Maricaulis maris MCS10: one gene and its partner. Each later gene encodes a partner of the first gene's protein in a complex. Links are inferred from orthologs where the notes say so. Each region holds a gene or a part of one and is shown in the gene's direction. Other genes may lie near its edges.

What was found.
Region 2: the proteins of tig (region 1) and rpsG are in contact, whole or in part, in a crystal structure (PDB 3GTY), measured with the Thermotoga maritima proteins. The link is inferred for Maricaulis maris MCS10 from one-to-one orthologs. Residues at the interface, in WP_004081061.1 of Thermotoga maritima: Glu122, Val124, Val129, Leu130, Tyr133, Glu188, Gly259, Ile262, Tyr263, Glu266, Ser270, Glu273, Gln274, Glu277, Arg308, Gln311, Ile312, Ser315, Tyr316, Glu325, Arg329, Arg336, Leu363, Phe366, Trp367, Arg373, Leu377, Arg381, Leu384, Glu387; in WP_004081843.1 of Thermotoga maritima: Lys34, Lys52, Lys55, Glu59, Arg62, Gln63, Glu66, Asn67, Lys69, Val71, Arg95, Ala109, Lys110, Lys111, Gly112, Arg113, Pro114, Glu117, Glu121, Ile124, Ala125, Tyr127, Asn128, Asn129, Thr130, Gly131, Lys135, Asp139, Arg142, Met143.

What each region holds. Positions count from the first base shown.
Region 1 is NC_008347.1:1,462,090-1,467,494, forward strand. What follows is about bases 2,417-5,405. They hold tig (trigger factor), read left to right. Parts: upstream 2,417-3,127; coding sequence 3,128-4,684; downstream 4,685-5,405. Other genes in these bases: MMAR10_RS06935 (hypothetical protein), read right to left, coding at 2,417-2,669; MMAR10_RS06950 (ATP-dependent Clp protease proteolytic subunit), read left to right, coding at 4,875-5,405. Also shown: MMAR10_RS06925 (MATE family efflux transporter), read left to right, coding at 1-796; MMAR10_RS06930 (methyltransferase domain-containing protein), read right to left, coding at 793-1,401; more of MMAR10_RS06935, read right to left, coding at 1,434-2,416. UniProt on the Bacillus subtilis protein: Involved in protein export. Acts as a chaperone by maintaining the newly synthesized protein in an open conformation. Functions as a peptidyl-prolyl cis-trans isomerase.
Region 2 is NC_008347.1:1,948,252-1,951,152, reverse strand. It holds rpsG (30S ribosomal protein S7), read left to right. Parts: upstream 1-1,166; coding sequence 1,167-1,637; downstream 1,638-2,901. Other genes in the region: fusA (elongation factor G), read left to right, coding at 1,677-2,901; rpsL (30S ribosomal protein S12), read left to right, coding at 784-1,155; rpoC (DNA-directed RNA polymerase subunit beta'), read left to right, coding at 1-455.

The sequences.
Region 1 (5,405 bases):
CATGACTTTCCTGATGGTGGCCTGGTATCTGGTATTCAAGGAAAAGCTGATCGACTTCAAACCCGAAGACCTCGGTGAAGTCTGGCATCACTGGGTGGATGTGGCCCGGGTCGGTCTGCCGGCCTGTCTGTCGAATATTTTCAATCCCCTGGCGATGACGGTTGCCATGTCCGGGCTGGCCATGGCGCGTTTCGGTGATGCGGCGGTCGGCGGGCTTGGCGTGGCGGGCCGGATCGAGGCATTTGCGATTGTGCCCCTGTTTGCGCTGTCGGCCTGTATCGGCGCGGTTACGGGCCAGAATGGCGGCGCAGATCGACTGGACCGGGTCCGCGAGGCCTTCCGGTCCAGTTTCCTCTTCTGCATCGGCTGGAGCGTCTCGATCGCCGCCATCCTTTGGATCACGGCGCCCTGGTTGGCTGACCTGTTCCTGCCCAGTGAAGCCGGTCAGTCGGCGGCGATCGCCTACTGGCGCATCGTGCCGGTGACCATAGCCGGCTATGGCATCACGATAGCCGCTTCTGCCGGCTTCAACGGTTTGGGCCGGCCGGCCCATGGCATGGTGATCACGGCCAGTCGAGCGCTGGGTCTGATGATCCCGGCGGTCATTATTGGTGCCTACTATCTCGACGCACCGGTCGGCGTGATCTGGGGTGTCGCCTTCGCCAATGTTCTTGCCGGAGCCGCGACGGCGCTTTTCGTGCTGCTCCGCGCGCCGATGACCGCCAAGCATGGGCGTCAGCGCAAACGTCGCGCTGACCCGCAGGCCGATCCGGTTGCGGCCCAGGATACGCCCTAGCGGCGGATGAGGACCGCGCCGAGTTCGGCCTTGCCATTGAGCTGAGGATGAGGCCAGGGCTGGATGTCCGCTTCAGCCGGCCAGGTCCAGCGTTCGGCGGGAAAGAGGGCGCGCATGGCGTCGAGCGCGCAGTCAAAGGGCGGTCCGCCACGCTCGGGCTTTTGCATGAAGAGCGCATAGAGCCGCCCGCCGGGTTTCAACCATCGGGCCAGGGCTTCCTCATAGCGCGTTCGCAGGCGGGGGTGGATCGCGCACAGGAAGGTCTGTTCGTAGACCAGGTCGAGTGCTTGCTGCGGTTGCCAATCGAAGACGTCGCCAGTGATCAGCTCAACCTGTTGCCCGGCATCGGCGAACAGTTTTCTCTGCCATGCCATCGCCGTCCCGGAAAGGTCGGCGCCGGTCACCGCCAAGCCAGCCTGTGCCAGGGCGAGGAGTTCCGGAGAACGGCCACAGCCTGGAATGAGAGCGCGGTCGCCGGCAGCGAATGCGGATTGATGTTGCCAAGCTTCGAACGCCGGGTGCAATGCGCCGCGCTCCCAAGGCGTATTGCCGTCGATGAAGCGGGCTTCCCAATCAAACGCGGACCGGTTTTCGTCATGTGTCATGGCGGCACTATCGGGGACGCAAAAGGGCGCGTCTAGGCTGCCTTGTTCATGCGGTAGAGGTCGACCATGGAGAGGGATTGTGACGGGGCGGGAGTTGCCCGGTCCGCGACTACAGCCTGGCCGGAAAAGAAGCGGACGCCACTGGCCATCGCCGCCTTGAGGACGAGCAGGTCGCGCACGTCATGCAGATAGGTCGCGGCCTTCAGCTCGGCGGCTGCCTTCACCATCAGATTCAGGGCGCGGGCGTCATGGTCCATCATGCCCTCGGAATTGGCATTGGTCGGTGGCGGGCAGGCGCAGGAAAAAAGGCTGACGCCCTTGCCGGCAAATTGGCCCAGCTCGCATTCGCCGAAGGGGATTTCCGCCATCAGGCCAACGCCCAGCGGCGCCAGACCAGCCAGGGCGTCAGCTTGCACGCGCGGCTGGTCGCTGAGGCCGTCAACCCGAACGAGGAGGGACTTCCTCAATGGTTGCGGCAACTGCTCGATGAAATCTGTAAGGGCCGCGCGCTGGTCCCGGTCTTGCCAGCTGGAGGCATGGATGGCGGTGCGCAGTGTCATGCGCTTCTGTTTGCGGGCCAGTGCCGTGATCATTTCCGTCGCGGCCCCGAGTGCGCACTGGTCGAGGTCGAACTGACGGGCTGCGGACATCCGGGTTGAAATGGCCCGGCGGCCCTCCAGGGCGCGTCCGCCGATAACGATCTTTGCCAGGCAGGCATTCGCCGCCAACAATTGACGCTGGGCGTCCCAGAGCGGGCGATACTGGGCGATCACGCTTTCCTCCTCGCACTCCGCAACCGGGCGGGAGCGGGGCAGGGGGCGACTGTCTTCTTCGGACTTGACCGGGCGTGACGGCTTTTCTGCGGGCGTTGGCGGTGCTGTTGCTGTCGTAGCGGCGAGTTGCGAAATCTCGCTGGCATCAACCCGCGACGCCTGGGATTCCACGGCCATTGACTGGGTTTCGGGACTGCCGAGGAAAAAGGTCATCAACGCCTCGCCAAGCTCGGCCAGGAAGGCGGCCGGTTCGTCGGGCGGGCTTGCGAACAGGACGAGGAATCCCTCCTCGCAGGGGATCACAGCGTCATCCTCGTGTAGGCGTTTGGACAGGAATTGCTGTCCGGCCGTCATGATCTTCTTTTTCGCCGACGGCCAATTGTCACCGGCCTGCTCGCGCACGGCGTCCAGATTGAGCAGGCGGAACTGGCCGGCATCAATGCGCTCTCCGCGTGTCAGGGCCCGGCGGATGAAGGTTTTGAGGTCGGCAGTCATGAATGCTCTATCCGTGGGCGTCCTGGCAGCTGGCGTCCCGATCATGGTGGCGCCCAATGCTTAAGGCAGGATTGACCACGCTGCATCCGCCGGTCACCCGCGTCCGGTCATGCACAAGGGACGCTTGCACAGCCACGAAACCCAAGCCATAACGCCCGCCCGACCTGCGGATGTGGCGGAACTGGTAGACGCGCCAGATTTAGGTTCTGGTGCCGAGAGGCGTGGGGGTTCGAGTCCCTCCATCCGCACCATCTTCTTGGCCAACTCTCTGGAGTGGCAAGTCATCTGTTGACTGAGAGCGGGACGTCGATTTCAGGTCGGCACGCAGCGAACTGTGTGATGTGATGCGGGCCAACCGCTCCACAGCGTTGCACACGCCGAATCCGCGTGACATAACGCGCGCTCGATTTTGCACGCGGTTTCGACCGCCCGTCTGTTTGAAAATCTAAGGCTAACCCATGAACGTCATCGAGAAAGCTTCCGAAGGCTTGAGCCGCACCTATGAGATCGTCATCCCTGCTGACGACCTGCAAGCTCGCCTGGCGGCGAAGATCGAAGAGATCCGCCCAGAAGTCCGCCTGAAGGGCTTCCGCCCGGGCAAGGTGCCGACCAGCCACATCCGCAAGATGTTCGGCGAAAGCATCATGGGCGATCTGCTCAATGAGCTGGTTCCGGACACCACCCAGAAGACGCTCGACGAGAAGAAGCTGCGTCCGGCGTCCCAGCCTGACATCTCGGTGACCAGCGAAGCCAAGGATGTGCTCGCCGGCAAGGCCGACTTCGTGTTCGAGATCGCCCTTGAAATCATGCCTGATTTCGAGCCGGCCGATCCGGCCAAGCTGTCGGTCACGCGCCCGGTTGCCGAAGTCGAGGATGCGGAAGTCGATGAGGCGCTCGAGCGTCTGGCCAATGAGAGCCGTGAATTTGCCGCCAAGAAGGGCGGCAAGAATGCCAAGGCTGAAGACGGCGACGTCGTCGTGATCGACTTTGTTGGCAAGCTGGACGGCGAAGTCTTTGAAGGTGGGTCCGCCGAGGATGCGCGCGTCGCGATCGGTGACGGCGCCTTCATTCCGGGCTTTGAAGAGCAGCTGCTTGGCGCCAAGGTTGGCGAAGAGCGCGAGCTGAACGTCACCTTCCCGGAAGATTACCAGGCCGCTCAGCTGGCCGGTAAGGCCGCCGTGTTCGACGTGACTGTCAAAGGACTGGAGTCTCCCCAGGAGGCAAAAGTCGATGACGAGCTGGCCAAGCGCCTCGGCCTCGAAAACCTCGACGGGCTGAAAGATGCGCTGAAGAAGCGTTTCGCCGGTGAGCACGGTCAGCAGTCGCGCATGAAGGTCAAGCGTGACCTGCTCGACAAGCTGGACGCGGAACACAAGTTCGATCTGCCGCCGAAAATGGTCGGCGCCGAGTTCGACAATATCTGGCGCGAAGTGGCTCACGCCATCGAGCAGGACCAACTCGAGGACGAAGACAAGAACAAGTCGGAAGACGAGCTCAAGTCGGAATACCGCGAGATCGCCGAACGCCGTGTGCGCCTTGGTCTGGTGCTGGCCGAGATCGGCCGCCGCAACAATATCGACGTGACCCAGGAAGAACTGTCCCGCGCCATCAACCAGGAAGCGGTGAAGTATCCGGGCCAGGAGCGTCAGGTCGTCGAATTCTACCAGAAGAACCCGAACGCCGTCGCCCAGATGCGTGCGCCGATCTACGAAGAGAAGGTCGTTGATTACATCCTCGAGCTGGCTGACGTGACCGAGACCACCGTGTCCAAGGAAGCGCTGTACGCTGACGAGGACGAAGCGCCCGCCAAGCCGGCAAAAAAGGCCGTTGCAAAGAAAAAGGCACCGGCCAAGAAGGCGGCTGCCAAGTCCGACGACAAGCCGGCCGCGAAAAAGGCTCCGGCCAAGAAGGCTCCGGCCAAGAAAGCCGCCGCCAAGGATGAGGCACCTGCCAAAAAGCCGGCGGCGAAGAAGAAGGCTCCGGCCAAGAAGGCTGCTGCCAAGAAAGACGCGTAGACACAGTCGCGTTTCGCTTTGATACAGCGCCGGTGCTTCCCAGAAGCGCCGGCGCTTTTCATTTCAGGACGAATTGGCAGAGATCGCTGCAGCGCGCGCCTTGCCTGAAACTTCGACGCCCGCGATAGTTCCCTGTCCCGTCTGATGAGAATCGGCCCGATCCTGGTGCCGTCACCCCAAGGAGCGCGATATGCATGATCCCCAGGACGTAATGATGAATCTGGTTCCGATCGTCGTCGAGCAGACGAGCCGCGGCGAGCGCTCATTCGACATTTATTCGCGGCTCCTGAAGGAGCGCATCATTTTCATCACTGGTCCGATCGAGGACCACATGGCGAGCCTGATCATCGCCCAGCTTCTCTTCCTCGAGTCCGAGAACCCGAAAAAAGAGATCTCGATGTATATCAACTCGCCGGGTGGCGTGGTCTCCGCCGGCCTCGGTATCTACGATACGATGCAGTATATCCGCTCGCCGGTGTCGACGATGTGCCTGGGCATGGCCGCCTCGATGGGCTCGCTCCTGCTGACGGCCGGTGAAAAGGACATGCGCTTTGCGGCGCCGAACGCGCGCATCATGGTGCACCAGCCTTCGGGTGGCTTCCGCGGTCAGGCATCGGACATTGAGCGTCATGCGGCCGATATCCAGAAAATCAAGCGGCGCCTGAATGAAATCTATGTGCACCACACCGGTCGCACCTATGACGAGATTGAAAGCGCACTC
Region 2 (2,901 bases), 480 kb from region 1 along the record:
TGCAGAAGATCGAGGTCAAGGATCCGGGCGAGAGCACGTATCTGGCCGCCGAACAGGTCGACAAGATCGAGTTCATCGAGACCAATGAACGGCTCGAGGCCGAAGGCAAGCGCATGGCGACCGGTGACCCGGTCCTGCTGGGCATCACCAAGGCGTCGCTGCAGACGCGCTCCTTCATCTCGGCCGCCTCCTTCCAGGAGACCACCCGCGTCCTCACCGAGGCGGCAGTCCAGGGCAAGGAAGACACGCTCGAGGGCCTGAAGGAAAACGTCATCGTGGGCCGACTGATTCCCGCCGGCACGGGCGCCATCATGCGCCAGTACCAGGTGATCGCTGATGATCTGGATGCGGACATGCTCGCCGAGCGCGAAGCCGCTGTTGAGGCCGAAGGTCTTCCGACCGAGATTGCCGAGGCAGCTGCAGAGGAAATGGCCGCAGAAGAGGGCGCCAGCTAGCCCAATTCGGGGTCGATATCCCTGTAATGACTGAGAAAAGGCCGTCGGGTAACCGGCGGCCTTTTTGTATCGGCTGTTACCGGGCCGGGGCGCCTCAGAAAACCTCTGAACAAGCGCTTGACGAATGCGAGTCGCGTGCGTAGTTTCCGCGCTCGTTTGAAGGACGGGCCGTAACCCACGCGGTTAGACGTCGTCCACGGTAACGGAAAAACCCCAGATGCCGCCGTGCGGGCCTCGTGCCTGAGCGTCGGGATCTTTCTTTGCGTCCATCAGCATTTCAACATGCTGGGGGGCGTGGTTGTTGAGATTAGGAACGGATTAGAGCGGGATGCCAACAATCAACCAGCTCATTCGCAAGCCGCGAAAAGACAAGCCGAAGCGCAACAAGGTGCCGGCCCTACAGGCTTGCCCGCAGCGCCGAGGCGTTTGCACGCGCGTCTATACCACGACCCCGAAAAAGCCGAACTCGGCCTTGCGGAAAGTCGCCAAAGTGCGTCTGACCAACGGGCATGAAGTTGTGAGCTACATCCCGGGTGAGGGTCACAATCTGCAGGAGCACTCAGTTGTCCTTATCCGCGGTGGCCGCGTGAAGGACCTTCCGGGTGTCCGCTATCATATTCTTCGCGGCGTTCTGGATACCCAGGGCGTCAAGGACCGTAAGCAACGCCGTTCCAAGTACGGCGCCAAGCGTCCTAAGTAAGGGAGACGTCCATGTCGCGTCGTCACCGCGCAGAGAAACGCGAGATCTTTCCGGACCCCAAGTTCGGAGATCGCGATCTCACCAAGTTCATGAACTACATCATGCTCGACGGCAAAAAATCCGTCGCCGAGCGCATTGTCTATGGCGCTCTCGAAATTGTCGAAGAGAAGCTGAAGCGCGAGCCGATCCGTGTCTTCCACGATGCCTTGGACAATGTGGCCCCTGAGGTCGAGGTCCGCTCCCGCCGTGTTGGTGGTGCAACCTATCAGGTGCCGGTTGAAGTCCGCGCCGAGCGCAAGAAAGCCCTGGCCATTCGCTGGCTGACGGGTGCTGCGCGCGGTCGCAACGAAAACACCATGCGCGAGCGTCTCGCCGCTGAAATGATGGATGCCTCCGCCAATCGCGGGACCGCCGTCAAGAAGCGCGAAGACACGCACCGGATGGCGGAAGCCAACCGCGCTTTCTCGCACTACCGCTGGTAACCCCTTACAGGCACTGACCCGTACCAAGGACCCTGACAAATGGCCCGCGACTACAAAATCGAGGACTACCGCAATTTCGGCATCATGGCTCACATCGATGCTGGCAAGACGACGACGACCGAGCGGATCCTCTATTACACCGGCAAGTCCCACAAGATTGGTGAAGTGCACGATGGTGCCGCCACCATGGACTGGATGGAGCAGGAGCAGGAGCGTGGCATCACGATCACCTCGGCTGCGACAACCTGTTTCTGGAATGGCAAGCGCCTGAACATCATCGACACGCCCGGCCACGTCGACTTCACCATTGAAGTCGAGCGTTCGCTGCGTGTGCTCGACGGTGCCGTGTGCTGCCTGGATGCCAATGCCGGTGTCGAGCCGCAGACCGAAACGGTCTGGCGTCAGGCTGACCGCTACAAGGTTCCGCGCATGGTGTTCATCAACAAGATGGACAAGCTGGGCGCTGACTTCTTCAACTGTGTCAAAATGATCGAAGATCGCCTGGGCGCCACACCGCTTTGCGTTCAGCTCCCGATCGGCTCGGAAACCGAGTTCGAGGGCGTGATCGACCTGATCAAGATGAAGGAGCTCGTCTGGAAGGGTGAGGGCCTGGGCGCCGAGTGGGAAGAGCGCGACATCCGCGCCGACCTCGCCGACAAGGCTGCCGAGTATCGTGAAGCGCTGGTCGAAACAGCTGTCGAGCAGGACGAGGCGGCGATGGAAGCCTATCTGGAAGGCGAAGAGCCTTCCGAAGAGCTGCTCAAGTCGCTGATCCGCAAGGGCTGCATCGCGCTGGCCTTCAATCCGATCCTGTGTGGCACGGCCTTCAAGAACAAAGGCGTTCAGCCCCTGCTTGACGCGGTTGTCGATTTCCTGCCGAACCCGACCGAGGTTCCGGCCATCAAGGGCATCGATTTCAAGACCGAGGAAGAAGTCGTCCGTCGCGCCAGCGATGACGAGCCGACCTCGCTGCTCGCCTTCAAGATCATGAACGACCCGTTTGTCGGATCGCTCACCTTTGCGCGCATGTATTCCGGTCACCTCGAGACGGGTATTTCCCTGCTCAACACGGTGAAGGACAAGAAAGAGCGTATCGGCCGCATGTTGCTGATGCACTCCAACTCGCGTGAAGACATCAAGGAATGCTTTGCCGGCGACATTGTTGCCATTGCGGGCCTCAAGGACACGACCACGGGCGACACGCTGTGTGACCCGATGAAGCCGGTCATTCTCGAGCGCATGGAGTTCCCGGATCCGGTCATCG